Regions from separate parts of the Lysinibacillus sp. G1-3 genome, predicted to be linked through region 3. Evidence: riboswitches for the same ligand, from Rfam matches in the RefSeq annotation. Region 3 holds a riboswitch; each other region holds the start of a gene.
The links. A riboswitch is a leader RNA that binds a small molecule or an ion and turns the genes downstream of it on or off. The one in region 3 is predicted to bind lysine.

Region 1: linked by a shared signal. The riboswitch ahead of ACVYAD_RS19180 (amino acid permease) and the one ahead of ACVYAD_RS14390 (cysteine hydrolase family protein) in region 3 are both predicted to bind lysine.
Region 2: linked by a shared signal. The riboswitch ahead of ACVYAD_RS02435 (transporter substrate-binding domain-containing protein) and the one ahead of ACVYAD_RS14390 (cysteine hydrolase family protein) in region 3 are both predicted to bind lysine.

Annotation. Positions count from the first base shown of each region.
Region 1 is NZ_JBWHYQ010000018.1:115,291-120,784, forward strand. It holds gene ACVYAD_RS19170 (response regulator transcription factor) at 1-507, opposite strand, end outside; gene ACVYAD_RS19175 (serine hydrolase domain-containing protein) at 569-1,495, opposite strand; gene ACVYAD_RS19180 (amino acid permease) at 1,898-3,358, opposite strand; lysine riboswitch at 3,440-3,616, opposite strand; gene ACVYAD_RS19185 (CynX/NimT family MFS transporter) at 3,765-4,997, shown strand; gene ACVYAD_RS19190 (nitric oxide synthase oxygenase) at 5,077-5,494, opposite strand, start outside.
Region 2 is NZ_JBWHYQ010000002.1:83,131-88,624, forward strand. It holds gene ACVYAD_RS02425 (2-oxoglutarate dehydrogenase E1 component) at 1-1,681, shown strand, start outside; gene odhB (2-oxoglutarate dehydrogenase complex dihydrolipoyllysine-residue succinyltransferase) at 1,776-3,017, shown strand; lysine riboswitch at 3,688-3,872, shown strand; gene ACVYAD_RS02435 (transporter substrate-binding domain-containing protein) at 3,989-4,855, shown strand; gene ACVYAD_RS02440 (amino acid ABC transporter permease) at 5,036-5,494, shown strand, end outside.
Region 3 is NZ_JBWHYQ010000012.1:88,974-94,467, forward strand. It holds gene ACVYAD_RS14365 (hypothetical protein) at 1-414, shown strand, start outside; gene ACVYAD_RS14370 (hypothetical protein) at 435-854, shown strand; gene ACVYAD_RS14375 (hypothetical protein) at 919-1,182, shown strand; gene ACVYAD_RS14380 (hypothetical protein) at 1,506-1,766, shown strand; gene ACVYAD_RS14385 (hypothetical protein) at 2,088-2,243, opposite strand; lysine riboswitch at 2,658-2,842, shown strand; gene ACVYAD_RS14390 (cysteine hydrolase family protein) at 2,995-3,711, shown strand; gene ACVYAD_RS14395 (APC family permease) at 3,725-5,068, shown strand; gene ACVYAD_RS14400 (GNAT family N-acetyltransferase) at 5,478-5,494, opposite strand, start outside.

The DNA of each region.
Region 1 (5,494 bases), on a different contig from region 3:
CACGAATAGCGTTAAAATAGCAAATTCCTTTGACGTGAGCTTTACATTTTGTCCATTCTTCTCAACCGAAAAATTAACAAGGTCTATCGATAAGTTGTCTATCTCTACTATATCTGCCTTATCCTCTACTTGACCGGAGTATTTTGTAGCTCTTCTAATTGCGGCTTTGACACGTGCCGAAAACTCCAGCATCGAAAACGGCTTGGCAATATAATCATCTGCCCCTAATCCTAACCCTAATGCTTTATCAACATCACTATCCTTCGCTGACATGATGATAATTGGAAGTGATGCTTGCTCTCGTATAATCTTTAAAACTTCTAATCCATTAAGCTTCGGTATCATAATATCCAAGATTACTAAATCAAAGGGATTGTTTAAACAATTTTGTACTGCTTCTTCTCCATTTACTGCAGAGGTGACAAGGAATCCCTCCATCGTTAAATAGCTTTCTACCATTTCACGAATGGCTTCATCATCTTCTACTAGTAAAATGCGCTTTTGCACTTCCATGCACCTCTATTCTAAAATGTAAAAATTTCATTTTATTGGCTCATCACCATAACGATTATCTCAAGATGTGATCCTTTATTAATTGAAGCGGTAATAAACTAGTTTCATACAAATCACCTGTGATAGTAATAACTAGTTCTTCCTTTGGCCAAATAAAAATATATTGCCCCCCAAAGCCTAATGCAAAAAAATAGTGATTAACTTCCGAAAAAGCTTTAGTTTCATTCTGTTTATTTACCCACCAATGCATCCCGTAATAACCGATTTTTTCATAAGTCATTAAATTCGGCTTTATCGAATGATTAATCCAATCCTCCGAAACTATCCTTTTCTCGTTATATACGCCTTTCTTTAAAACTAAGAGCCCCACTTTCATCATATCTTCTGCCTTTAATAAAAGACCATCTGCCCCTTTACTAATTTTCTTCTTATCCTCGTACCACTGATATTCTTGAATACCTAATGGTTGAAATAAATAACGATTGGCAAATTCTTTTGTTTTCATACTCGTAACTTGCTGCAATATAGCAGATAGTATATGGGAGCAACCCGAGTTATAATTCATATGCGTACCCACTGGATGCACCATCGGACGATTTATTATAAATTTTACTATATCAGAATGAAATACCATAGGAGCAAAACAATTCCATTCTCCGAATTCCGGGAAATCTAATCCTTCTGTCATTGTTAAAAGGTGATATATTGTCATATCCATTTTACGTTTGTCATCTTGTCGTTCGAATAGTTCAGGAAAAAAAGAATGGACAGGTATATGAACAGATTCCAAATATTTACGATCTATTGCAATGCCAAATAGAATTGAAAGAATACCCTTTGTACAAGAATTAATTTTATGAAGTTTCTGTTGTTGTTTCTTGTTTTTATAGTATCGAAATATCGTTTTACCGTGACTATTAATTAAAAAGGTATTTATCTTTTCTTTTTTCAATCTGTTTTGTAAAAATGGATAGTCTATCATCTTTCCCCCTCCTCTGATTATTTGTTCTCACCTATTATGCTTTTACGTACAGCTATTTCTACTGAATGAAGATAAACGATATACGTTTCAACAAATGCCATAACCAAAATTTGGTGATTATTCATTCTAAAACAGTTTACCATATTAAGGTTGGGCACCAAAAATGGAGGGGCGGTCTGAAAAGCTAAAGTCCACTTTTATTTTCTCCAGTAATTTTATCTGAAGATCCTAAAATATAAAAACGGATCAATGATTACTATTATGGGGATGCGGGGTTTTGGGCTTAAAGGATTTAATTTTTCTCTGACAAGATTGTATGTTTGAGCTTGCCAATTCATTTTTCAACTAAAAAAACTGCCCTGCAAGCCATTTTCTATGGCTCACAGGACAGTTTATTATTTATTAATCTACTTTTAAATCACATTGCTCAAGTGGAAGCATTTTTGTTTTATGCTTAATTTTATAGCCAAGCCATAACAGTAAGAACAGTGGAATACCGATATACGAGACAAGGACTCCGTACCAATCTACTGAACCACCCATAAAGGCATTGTAGTTTTGTCCAATAACAACAATCATACAAACCGTAAAGGCAAATAGCGGACCGAATGGGAATAATTTTGCTTTATACGGCAACAATTTCGAATCTAAGCCCTGTACGTCGAACGCTCGACGGAAACGGTAATGGCTAAATGCAATTCCTAGCCAAGCAATGAAGCCTGACATCCCAGATGCATTTAGAAGCCACATGTAGACAACACCATCACCAAAGAATGAAGCTAAAAATGCTAGAGAACCTACAGCTAAAGTCGCCAGTAATGCGTAAATTGGAATACCTCGACGGCTTAGTTTTGCGAAAAATTTAGGTGCATGTCCATCTACCGCTAATTGCCAAAGCATACGAGAAGATGCGTACAGCCCTGAATTCCCTGCTGACAGCATTGCCGTTAGAATAATAGCATTCATCAATGATGCAGCAAAGGCAATTCCTAAACGGTCGAACACCAGTGTAAACGGTGAAACAGCGATATCTTCAGATAGCAAACGTGCGTCTGTAAACGGAATCAACAGACCAATTGCACCGATCGCTAAAATATAGAATAAAAGAATTCGCCAGAAAACCGACTTAACAGCTTTTGGAATATTTTTACCAGGATCATCTGTTTCACCCGCTGTTATTCCAAGTAATTCTGTTCCTTGGAACGAGAATCCCGCAGCTAAGAAAATACCAAATGTAGCAAGGAAACCACCGTGGAATGGTCCATCACTAATAAAGAAATTCGTAAAGCCTACCGGAGCATTTCCTCCTAAAATACCAAATATCATTAAGAAACTGATGATAATAAAAATGATTACAGTTACAACCTTTATCATGGCAAACCAATATTCACTTTCACCATAGCTTTTTACCGATAATAGATTGAACGTTAAAACGACAGCAATAAATAAAACAGTCCAAAGTGCTGAAGAGCTATCTGGGAACCAATATTTCATAATCAATGATACAGCTGAAATTTCTGCCGCAATTGTAATTGCCCAGTTGTACCAATAGTTCCAACCAAGTGCAAAACCTAGAGCTGGATCCACAAATTTTGTAGCATACGTACTAAATGAGCCCGATGATGGCATATAGGCTGCCATTTCGCCTAAGCTCGTCATTAAAAAATAAACCATAATACCGATTAATGCATAAGCAAGAAGCGCACCGCCAGGGCCTGCCTGTGCAATGGCACCACCACTAGCTAAAAACAATCCTGTACCGATTGTACCGCCTAATGAAATCATTGTAATGTGACGGCTTTTTAATTCTTTTTTCAACTTTGGCGCTTTATGGCCGAGCTGATTGACTTTTATTTCACTCACAATTTAGCTTCCTTCCTTTTAAGAGGCGAAAAAAATGCCATCACATGAACGGCAGTGATGGCTAAGAATCCTCTGTTCTTTCAAAATGATAGCTCAACACGTTGTCCAAACGTGACAGTTCTGTTCCTTTCGGAGACAGCCCCAGCATGAGGTTTTCAAGTCCCCTCACACTTCGGCAGTATTTCCTTTCAACTAATATCTTAAATGCTTGTCATTTCCATTAGCATACTCTTAAATACCGCGACCTCTACCTCAATATAAACATGAGGCATATTATTAAATTTATGATGAATATTATTCTAACATATGACATATGGCATTTCAACAACCCGAGTAACATTCTATATTTTGTGAATTTTCAACTATTTTTATTATTGTGATAAAGTGGTATAGTGGTTCAATCATAATTGTTCTAACAGGGGGGATTTATTTGACTACTCGTGAACATAACGATACTTATCCTAGCAGGAAAATTAACTGGAAAGGTACAACCTTATTACTAGTGATCGGCGTAATTTGTATTGCCTCGACATTACGGATGCCACTAACAGTTGTTGGACCTATTATTTCCTTTATCCGAGAAGACCTCGGCATATCCTATGCATTAGCGGGCTTTCTAACAACAATCCCATTGCTAGCTTTTGCAATTATCTCACCTTTTGTACCAATTGTCGCACGTAAAATCGGGCTAGAACTAACATTATTTTTATCGACTATTCTTTTGGCATTAGGGATTGTACTACGCTCCCTCGGCACAACTAGTTTGCTCGTATTTGGCACTGCGCTAATTGGTATAGCCATTTCATTCGGTAACGTACTTATTCCAGGATTACTTAAATTGAAGTTTCCTTATCACGTAGGTTTGCTTATGGCATTTTTCACAATGTCGATGAATTTGACAGCTGGGCTTGGCGCTGGCGTTAGCTATCCTGTTGCCCATTCATCCATTGGCTGGCAAGGTGCTCTGGCAGTCGCACTTGTTCTTGTGGCGTTAACCATTTTAATTTGGATTCCACAGTTGAAATTTAATAAGCCGGAGCCTAATGTTAAAACTACGAAAGAACGTACACCTTTATGGAAATCACCTGTTACTTGGGCAGTAGCGGGAGCTATGGGATTTCAGTCGTTATTATTCTATACAACCGCTGCTTGGATTCCTGAAATATATATAGCACAAGGATTAGCTGCAGATCGTGCAGGATGGATGTTTTCCATCATGCAATTTTCACAAGTCCCAATGGCCTTAGCTGTGCCTATTATTGCTAGTAAAATGACATCTCAACGACCTCTCGTATTCATGTTTACGGCATTTTACTTAATTGGCTTTATCGGACTAGTAATGGAATGGACGAACCTCGCTATACTTTGGATGGTACTACTAGGCTTAGCCGGAGGAGCTTCATTCTCATTAGCGATGATGTTCTTTACATTACGTACCCGTACCGCTTTTGAGGCAGCTGATTTATCAGGTTTTGCACAATCATTAGGATATTTATTAGCCGCAATCGGTCCAATTTTATTTGGTTATTTACATGATATATTTGGTGGCTGGGATATCACTGGTTGGTTATTTGTTGTCGTAGCATTCATACTCTTCTTATGTTCATTTAGAGCTTCTAAAAATGAATATGTAAATTAAAAAAGGTAGCTCATAATCTTATTTCAGCAAGTGTTTGGACACTCGCTGAAATAAAGTTAACGTGAGCTGCCTTTCTCTATTAATAAGGTGGTTTCTGATAAAAATAGTTCGGTGTATTGTAAACATTAACATAAGGCTTGTGATAAATATGGGTTGTAGCTGGTGAAAGAGGTGGAATCAACCATGTCCAATTGCCTGTAACTTCGCGATTTGCTGCTGCTTCTGCTTCCTCAAACAATTTAAATTGTTGTGCAGCTGTATGATGATCTACAATGCTCACACCATCTTCTTTAAAAGAATGTAGAACGGCCATATTCAGCTCAACTAATGCTCGGTCACGCCATAGAGAAGCCTGTTTAGTTGTATCAAGGTTAAAAATTTCTGCTATAGCGGGTAGCATATTATAGCGATCATGATCTGCTAAATTACGTGCCCCAATTTCTGTACCCATATACCAACCATTGAATGGAGCTGCCTCAAAGTCGATACCTGCCATT
Region 2 (5,494 bases), on a different contig from region 3:
TGGTGGTACAATCCACATCATTGCTAACAACATGATTGGATTTACAACTGAATTACATGACTCTCGTTCATCTGTTTACTCTTCTGACCCTGCAAAAGGTTACGAAGTACCGGTTGTGCATGTAAATGCAGATAGCCCTGAATCTGTAGTTCTAGTTGGTCGTTTCGCAGCTAGCTACCGTCAAAAATTCGGTAAAGATATTATCGTTGACCTTATGGGTTACCGCCGTCATGGTCACAATGAAACGGATGACCCAACTGTAACAAACCCTGAAACGTATAAATTAGTTTCTAAACATGAACCAGTTCGTGCTTTATACGGTGCTCAATTAACAGCTGAAGGTGTAGTTTCTGCTGATGAAGTAGCTGCATTAGATAAAGCTATTTATGCAGAAATGCAAGCGGCTTATGATCATGTAAAAGAAATGGCAGATAAAGATGAACATAAACATTTAGAAATGCCAGAAGAATTAAAAGTAGAATTCCCACAAATTGATACAGCAGTTGGTGCGGAACGTCTAGGGAAAATTAATGAAGAGCTTTTAGTGTTTGAAGAAAACTTTGAACCACAGAAAAAACTTGGCAAAATTTTAGAAAAACGCCGTGATGCATTTGCTTCTGCAAAAATCGACTGGGGTCATGCAGAAACTTTAGCTTATGCAACAATTATTCAAGATGGCACACCAGTACGTTTTACAGGTCAAGATGCTCAACGTGGTACGTTCTCTCAACGTCACTTAGTGTTACATGACAAAAACAATGGTAATTTATTTACGCCACTTCACCATATTTCAGGTGCAAATGCATCATTTACAGTACACAACTCTCCACTTACAGAAGCTGGGGTAGTGGGCTTTGAATATGGTTACAATTTAGAAAACGACCATGTATTATCAGTATGGGAAGCTCAATTTGGTGACTTTGCTAACATGGCACAAGTTATGTTCGATAACTTTATTTCAGGTGCACGTGCTAAATGGGGTCAAAAATCTGGTTTAGTAATCCTGTTACCACATGGTTATGAAGGTCAAGGTCCAGAACACTCTTCAAGCCGTATGGAACGTTACTTACAAATGTCAGCTGAAAATAACTGGTTCGTAGCAAACTGTTCAAACGCAGGTAACTACTACCACTTATTACGTCGTCAAGCAGCATTATTAGGTACAGAAGGCGTTCGTCCACTTGTGGTTGTATCACCTAAGTACTTACTTCGTCACCCATTAGCTGCAGCAAATGCTGATCAATTAGCAAATGGTTCATTCCAAGAAGTAATTGAACAACCAGGCCTAGGTTCAAAACCAGAAGCTGTAGAACGCATTGTTTTAGGTTCAGGTAAAGTCATGATCGACATCGCAGACCGTATTAAAGACGGTGAAGGATTCGATCACCTACACATTGCTCGTGTAGAACAACTTTACCCATTCCCAAAAGAGCAAGTTGCTGGTATTATTGCTAAGTATCCTAATGTAAAAGAAATCGTTTGGGTACAAGAAGAGCCTAAAAACCAAGGTTCTTGGAATTATGCATTAGAAACATTACACGACCTTTCAGAAGGTAAAAAGCTACGTTATGTAGGCCGTCCTGCAATGAGCTCAACTTCTGAAGGTGATGCAGATTCTCATAAAGCAGCTCAAGCCGCACTTGTAGAAGAAGCAGTTGCTGAGCCTGTAAAGGTTAAATAATCACATATTAAATATTTTTGAGAGCCGGGCTACTTGCTTAGGCAGTAGCCCATTGATGTGCACCAATGCACGTTAATTAAAGGAGGAAATGAAAGTGGCTGAAATTAAAGTCCCTGAATTAGCAGAATCGATTACAGAAGGTAGTATCGCACAGTGGGTAAAAAAAGTGGGCGATCGCGTTGAAAAGGGTGAATTCATCGTTGAACTTGAAACAGACAAAGTAAACGCTGAAATCATTTCTGAAGAAGCAGGAGTTTTAACTCAAATTTTAGCTGAAGAAGGCGATACTGTACTTGTAGGTCAAGTAATCGCAGTTGTAGAAGCTGGCGAAGGTGCAGCACCTGCTCCAGTTGCAGCAGCTCCAGTTGAGGCAGCTCCAGCTCCAGCAGCACCACAAGCAGCACCTGCTCCAGTCGCAGCAGCTCCAGTTGTAGTAGAAACTTCTGGTGAGCGTGTAATCGCGTCTCCAGCAGCACGTAAACTTGCTCGTGAAAAAGGTATTGACCTTGCTGCTGTATCTCCAGTAGATCCACAAGGCCGCGTACGTGTACAAGACGTTGCAGCTCATGGTACAGCTCCAGTTGCAGCACCACAAGCAGCTCCAGCAGCACCTAAAGCAGTAGCAGCTGTTGATGATTCACGTGTGACAATTGAAAAAATGAGCCGTCGTCGCCAAACAATTGCAAAACGCTTACTTGAAGTAAAACAATCTACAGCAATGTTAACAACATTTAACGAAGTAGATATGACAAACGTTATGGCTTTACGTTCTCGTAAAAAAGACCAATTCTTCGAGTCAACTGGCTCTAAACTTGGTTTCATGTCATTCTTCACAAAAGCTGTAGTTGCAGCACTTAAAAAATACCCATATGTGAATGCACAAATCGTTGGTGATGAAATTCACTTAAACAACTTCTTCGATATCGGTGTAGCTGTATCGACAGAAGAAGGATTAGTAGTACCAGTTGTACGTGACGCTGACCGCAAAAACTTTGCAGAAATTGAAGATTCAATTGCAGATCTAGCGAAAAAAGCACGCGACAAAAAATTAGGTTTAGGTGATCTTCAAGGTGGCTCATTCACAATTACAAATGGTGGAGTATTCGGTTCATTAATGTCTACACCTATCATGAATGGTACACAAGCTGGTATCCTTGGTATGCATACTATCAAAAAACGTCCAGTTGAAGTGAATGGTGAAGTTGAAATTCGCCCAATGATGTACTTAGCACTTTCTTACGACCACCGTATTATCGATGGTAAAGATTCTGTAGGCTTCCTTAAAACTGTTAAAGAACTACTTGAAAACCCAGAAGATTTATTATTAAATTCTTAATTCCTGAGTTTCTTAAAACCTTGCGAACTTTGTTTCGCAAGGTTTTTTTCTTGTGTGGAATATTTGAGGAAGAGAAGGTTAAAGTAATCGGAGCGACGGAATGAGGATCCAGAATGACGGATAAAAGGGCTGAAGTGACGGAAAGGAAGTAGAGCGACGGAAAGAAGAGCCGAAGCGACGGATAAAGCAATCGATACGACGGAATGAGGATCCAGAATGACGGATAAAAGGGTCAAAGTGACGGAAAGGAAGTCATGCGACGGAAAGTAGAACCGAAGCGACGGAAAGAAAAGCCGGACCGACGGATAAAAGAGCCGAAGTGACGGTAAGAAAACGAAGCGACAGATAAAGCAATTGATACGACGGAAAGAGGAGCCGGACCGAGACCGATGGATAAGAATCGAATCAATGGGCAGGTTATCCCACCGCTTTCGAAAGCTTCACCAAGTTGCATATAGTATAAAGGCTATTATTTTTACTGATTAACAATTTCTTTTGAATTAATAGAAAGTATGTTAAGTATTAATTATTTGCGGATTTTCTTTAAAAAGGATAAAAAAACCTAATATTGTAATTAGTCAGAAAAGTAACGAAATTATCTTGACGAATAAGTTAGTTTTATAGTAGTATCTTAATAATCAATTAAATATTCAAACCTCACGTTTTTCTATTGTGAGGTAGAGGCGCGGTATTTATTAGTTCATTGTTGAGTACAAGCAAGCGAAGACGCAATGAAGAAGGAACTATCGCCGAAGTGTAAAAGGAGCTCGTACTTTTATGCTGGGCCTGCAGTGAATAAGTGCAGGACTGTCCTAGTGGATTTTTCCAGGTTTACTAGGTTGTGCTATCTCGGAATGATGGAATTATAGTGAGGATTTGGGCAACTGTTGAAAAAGTAAGACCTAAGTTCAGAGCTTAGGCTTTTTTAGTACAGTTGTCTTATTTTTTTACAGAAAAAGGGGGAGTTTTACATGAAAAGAAATTGGTTAGTAGTAATGTTGACCGTAGTGACTGCAATTTTGCTAGCTGCATGTGGTACAAGTGACAAGAAGGAGCCGTCGTCATCTAGTAATGAGGGGGCCAATACGAACAACGAGGAAGCTGGCGGCGAATTCCGTATCGGAATGGAAGCAAGTTATGCTCCATTTAACTGGACGCAGCAAGGTGATGCAAATGGTGCAGTAAAAATTGCCGATAATGCAGAATATGCAGGCGGTTATGATGTACAAATGGCGAAAAAGATAGCTGAAGGCTTAGGAAAAGAATTGGTTATCGTAAAATTGGAATGGGATGGCTTAGTACCAGCTCTACAATCAAATAAAATCGATGCTATCATTGCAGGTATGTCACCTACTGAGGAACGTAAGCAAACGATCGACTTCACAGAAAACTACTATACGTCTGATTTTGTAATGGTAATTAAAAAAGGTAGTAAATATGAAAAAGCAACATCTATCCAAGATTTCTCTGGTGCAAAAATTACATCACAGTTAAATACATCTAACTACACTGTTATTGATCAAATCAAAGATGTAAAAAAACAAACAGCAATGGATAGCTTCCCAGCAATGCGAGTAGCATTAGAAGCTGGAAAAATTGATGGCTATGTAGCAGAACGTCCAGAAGGTATTTCCGCTGCAGCTGCAAACGATAAATTAACATATGTAAAATTTGAAAAAGGCTTCGATACAGACATTTCAAATACATCGATCGCAGTTGGTTTACGTAAAGGTGATGCAAACCTTGAGAAGATAAATGAAATCTTAAAAGGTATTTCTGAAGATGATCGCCAAAAAATTATGGAAGAAGCCATTCACCAACAACCAGCAGCACAATAATATAATTGCGCGGGCTAGTTACTAGTCCGTGCAATATCATTATATTAGAATCTTACTAAATTATAATAATGTCTTAGCTAATTGATTCATAAGATAAAAGAAACAGGGGCCTTATGAAAATGGTAGATAGCAAAGACGATTGTAACGAATAAGCAACACGACGTTGTTAGGAGGAACATCATGAGTCTTGAATGGATTATTTCTATTGTTGAGAACAACTGGCAAATGTTTTTACGAGGTGCGTATTATACATTACTTATTTCGGTTATTAGTACAATTATTGGTGCACTTATCGGATTTTTTATTGGAATTATGCATACCATCAAAGTTCGTAAAAAGGGAGTAAAATTTTATAGCTTGAAATTCATTAATTTTATACTAACTTGCTATGTCGAATTCTTCCGTGGTACACCAATGATTGTACAAGCAATGGTTGTATTTTTCGGCTTAGATATAGCATTTGGTATTAGTATGCACTTTATTACGGCAGGTATAGTAGTTGTTTCACTAAATACAGGTGCTTATATGGCAGAAATCGTACGAGGTGGAATTGTTTCCATTGATCAAGGGCAGTACGAGGCTGCATCTGCTATAGGTATGAATCATGTTCAAATCATGCTACATGTTGTATTACCACAA
Region 3 (5,494 bases):
AAGATCATTCAATATAATCGAAAGACTCAGCAATACAAAACTATATTTAATAGCAAATTTGAATTTCCGTCTGTCCAAGGTCTAGAAATGAATGATAATTGGTTAGTGTGGGTTGATGCTGATGAAGGTGGTGGACAGAAAAATTCGTATTTGATGAATTTAAAGACGAATGAAATACAACCATTAACAGAAGAAAATAATCCAAATATCGATAATGATTTTCCTGTACTTGTTGAAGACTATGCTACTTGGATATCAATAGATTTAAGGACGGGAAAGCCGAAAGTTATGTTGAAAAATCTTAAAACAAATGAAACTGACAGTATATTTGATTTAAATAATTATACATTTATGAATATGTTTTTATCTGCAAAGGATGGAAAAATATTATTAACTGATAAAAAAATAATGTAGGTTATTTATATTTATATGATTTGAAAAGTAAAGAAATCGAAGAAATAAAAACGGACTATCAATTTATTGGTTGGGCAAGTTTGCTAAATGGGCAACAATTTATTTATCTAACCTTTAATGACCCTAGTGAACCTATAGTTGATGAACGAAAGCTTCTTTTTTATAATGTTTCGAATAAACAAACGCAAGAAGTTGTTTCGGATGTATTAATTGTAAATTCTATTTACACAGATTTTAATAACCAAGTGTTTTTTTCTTATGATGATAAATATTTTATGAAATTTAAGGTAAAGAATAATTTACTGGTTAAAAATGGAGAGTTGGAAACTCCCGATATTTATAGGTTTTCTGCGGAAAATGATCTCTATATTATTAACCAAGACCTTTCAGATGAAAAACGTAAAAACAAATTAATTATCCAAAGTGAATTCTCTAATTAAAAAATTGGCTATCCCCAATGATAATATGATCCCCTTTAACATTCTACTTAAAGGGGATTTTTCTTTGCCTAGAAAAAATAATTCGAATACAAATGAGTTTAAATTAGAAGTTCAGGCATATTTAGCTGGTAACGAAAGCTATGTTTCCATAGCCAAACGATTTGGCGTTCAAAATAAAACACAAGTCGAGCGAAGGGAAAAAGTAAAGTTTAAAGAAGGTGAATCCATTGAAGCGTTCAATTGTCTACCATCGCCAAGTTCTGGAGCTAGAGGTGTGAAGAATCTGTTGAAAAGCAACTTATCTAAAGAGCGTAGAGGAAGAAAGTAATTACTATAAATTACAGGTCAGATACTTTAATTACTGTGGGGGAACATCATGTTACCGATCGGTTTACGGAGCGGGAGCAAGAGAGAGCTTGCTAAATAGGGGATTGATTGAATAATTATATTATGTAAACTAGTTGGAAGAATAATTAAAACCAAAAACCCTCTTTAGAAAATAACTTCAATAATCGACATGTTGATGTACTCATTGCAAAACTTTGTAAATTAATAGTGCATGTTGTTATTATGTTGTGAATATAATAGACCAAACGCCACTTGAAATTTAAGCTTTATTAAGGAATTAGGGTGAAACGAAGGAGTGTAAAATTGTCGATTTCAAATCCGCAATACACATTTTTAGAAGTTGATTTTCATAATCCTAATTTAACTCAAGCAGAACTGAAGGTTGAGAATATTTCTGAAGGGGTACGGAAAAATATTGAACTCGTAGAAAATACAAATGTAGCATTGAAAATAATATCACCTAATGTATATATAAATTTAAACTGGTTGATAGGATGGCTATTATGGATACCAGTAGATATTTATTGTGCTACGGCTTTGGTAATAGATAAATTCTTATTATAAGTGAAGACGTTTTTTTACTAATCAAGCAGAAAAGAGGGGTAACCCGATGAATACAATAGATCGTTTACTCTGAATAACCATCAACTGAAAGCTAAAGAACGGTTATCTTAGGTTATTCTTAAGATCGCATGCGAAAGCGAGACAGTGTGTCATGAATGAAAAAAGCAAGTGGTAATCCGCCTGGAATTATTTCCGGGTTATTTGTATTTTTAGAATTTGAAAGAGATGGAGCAAGGTGATGTTTACAGACTAAGAAAAACCCCAATACTCAACTTTTTATAGGTGAATATTGGGAGATCAAAATTAATTTTGATATCACTACTAACGTTTATTTTCATTTTGAATACTACTGAAATCTACTTCCTCAGCGAACTCTTCTCTGTTTTCATTTTTACGTTCTCTGTTAGCATTTTGATTTTGATTCTGCTGTTTTTTGTTGTCTTGTGTTTTATTATTTTTATGTTTATTACTACCCATGATCATCTCACCTCCACTATTAGTGTGAGAGAAAGATGATTTTTTATTCGCATAACTTAAAATTCATTTGAAATATATGTGATGAAACAAAAGATATGAATAAAGTAACATTTTCGGGTTATGTTGTTCATACACTCCGTACATTGCGAGGCTGTTGCTTGATTGGTGTTGGAATTATATTGTGAATCGTTTTTAGGTAATGAAAAATCAAAAGGTGAATAACTAAATACTTATACAATTGTTGATGTATTGTTTGTATTTATTGTAAATAGTTATTGTTTTAAGTGTTTTGATTGTCTTTTTTTGTGGTTATGCGCGATAAATCTTATAAAATATAGTAAATTTTAAAGTTGACATATAAAAAACGCAATAATATAATTGTTTCAAATAATTAAATAATTCTTAATTTTCTGATAGATAGGTAGAGGCGCGGCAGTTAATAATTCCTAATGGAGTCCGAGAAGATGAAGATATTAGATACAAGGAAGTGTCGCCGAAGTATGTGATGAGTTCTCGCCATTATTTACTGGGGCTGTAGCGAATAGTTACAGGACTGTCTTCCTAAACATAAATGTTTAGGAAGTTGTGCTATCTCTGTTTAGACAAACAGTGGGAATTTTAAATGGTCGATTCATTTTAAGTTTCTAGAAATGGGTAGGTCTTTTTTGTGTTAGACAGATTCTTTTGCTCAGAGAGTCTATATTTTATTTGTCAATACATTTTAGAATTAGAGGTATTTTGGGGGGATTTTATGGATAATACATCAACATTATACTATGAATTTTTACCGACTGACGGTCAAAAAATAAACGTGAACCCTGATAAAACAGCATTACTAATAGTAGACATGCAAAATCAGTTTATTAGCCGAGACGGATTAGACGCGCAGGTTGCAAGAGAAAAGGGCATGTTTGATCAGTGGGAATACTTTTTTGATCGTATCGACAATTTAACGATCCCGAACAATAAAAAGCTTTTAGATTTTTTCCGTACTAATAAATTAGAAGTAACATTTGGTCGCATTGCTTGCCATCATAAAGATGGACGAGATCGTTCTCCTGTACAACGCCGGACAGGATGGAACAATATTTTATTGCCAATCGGTGACCCAGGAGCGGAGATGGTGGATGAATTAAAGCCTCTTGATGACGAAATTGTTGTAAATAAAACGACAGATAGCGTATTAAGTGGTACGAATTATGAATTTTTACTGCGTAATATGGGCATTGAAACAGTAGTTTGTACAGGTGTTGTAACAGATCAATGTGTTGCTTCAACAGTTCGAAGTTTAGCTGACGCAGGATTTGAAGTTATTTTAGTTGAAGATGCATGTGCAGCTGCAACGCAACAGCTTCATGATGCAGAAATTATGATTATGAATCAAATTTATTGCCAAGTGATGAGTACAGATGAAGTAATTGATTTAGTAACGGAAGAACTATCAAAACACGAACCAATGAACCTGTGAGAGGAAATGGACTATGAGTCAAACACCAAATGTTCATACACCACAGTTAAAGCGTGTTTTAACATTAAAAGATTTAGTCATTTATGGTATTGCTTTTATGACACCGATTGCGCCAGCTTATATTTATGGCTTTGCAGCAGAGTCTACAGGTGGGATGTTGCCATTAGCCTACTTGATTGCGATGGTTGCAATGATGTTTTCTGCATATAGTTACGGTCGCATGGCTGCTGTTTTTCCGAATGGAGGGTCAACTTACACATATACCCAGCGTGCAATCAATCCGCATTTAGGTTTTTTTGCGGGTTGGGCAATGTTTATGGATTATGTCTTAGTGCCACTCATTGTATTCATGGTAGGTGCTTCATATGCGAATGCATTAATACCATCTGTTCCGTATTGGGTATGGGTGTTATTAATTGCAGGTATTATAACTACAGTCAATATTCTAGGTATTGGCATCGCAGCAAAAACAAATCAAATCCTCGTTATATTTATGGGAATTGTAGTTGTTATTTTTGTGATTTTTTGTGTAAAGACAATTGTCGGTGTGGAAGGTGATACGTCGCTCTTTACTGTTGTCCCGTTTTTCAACGATGAAAAATTCGTTATGTCTGCAATTATTTCTGGTGCAGCAATGGCCTGCTTCTCATTTTTAGGGTTCGATTCGATTACAACACTTTCTGAAGAGGCAGTCAATCCAAAAGAGGATATTTGGAAGGCAGCTATTTTAGCTTGTTTAATCGGAGGACTTATTTTTATTGTGCAAGCATATGTAGCTCAGCTCGTATGGCCTGATGTTACAAACTTTAGTTCAGCTGATACGGCTTTATTTGATGTAGCGGAAAAAGCAGGAGGTGCAGTTCTTGCAACTCTTTATACGGTTGCGATTATTGTATCAACAGTGACAGCTGGTTTAACAGGACAAGCAAGTGCATCTCGTTTAATGTTTAGTATGGGGCGTGATGAGGTACTTTCGAAAAAGTTTTTCACACATTTACATCCAAAATATCAAACACCGGTATACAATATTTTATTGATGTGTGTGATTAGTGTTATAGGAGCGCTGTTTTTATCGGCAAATTTTATAGCAGAATTAATGAACTTTGGAGGCCTGACAGGATTTATGTTTGTCAATTTGTCAGTGATCGTGTATTACGTCTTCCGTAAAAAAGAAATGAAAATAATTCGATACTTATTAATTCCAGGGCTAGGATTTGGTATTTGTCTCTACTTATTTATTAATTTATCACCGATGACATTGAAGGTAGGCTTTATCTGGCTTGCAATCGGTTTTATCTATGCTTTTATTACGACGAAAGGCTTCAAAAAGAAACCACCAACATTTACGGATTTATAAAATACCGAAAGAGCTTAGGGTGAATTTCTACGATAAGTCAGTTATCTAGTATTGGTAATGTTTATCGATATTAGGTAGCTGATTTATTTTTATACAGGAATATCTTATACGAAAGTAAAATACTCGCAGCATAGAAATATCTTCACTTACTGGTATAGGTGTATAACTTGAATTTTTAGCTTGTTGTTTCCATATGTAGCTAAATAGTACCGAGGTAGCTCAATACATGGCAATTTAAAACTTTAACATATAAATGTAGGTGTGTTATGCATAAAAGTAATAAAATTAAAACTGGCCTTGAGGAATTCCTTATAAATATTCAGAATAATATAGCCAGTACTGTATATCAGTATGCTGTAAGGAGAGAACAAAAAAATCACCCATGTCATGAAGAGTGATTTTTGAATATCTATTTAAGGTATAGGT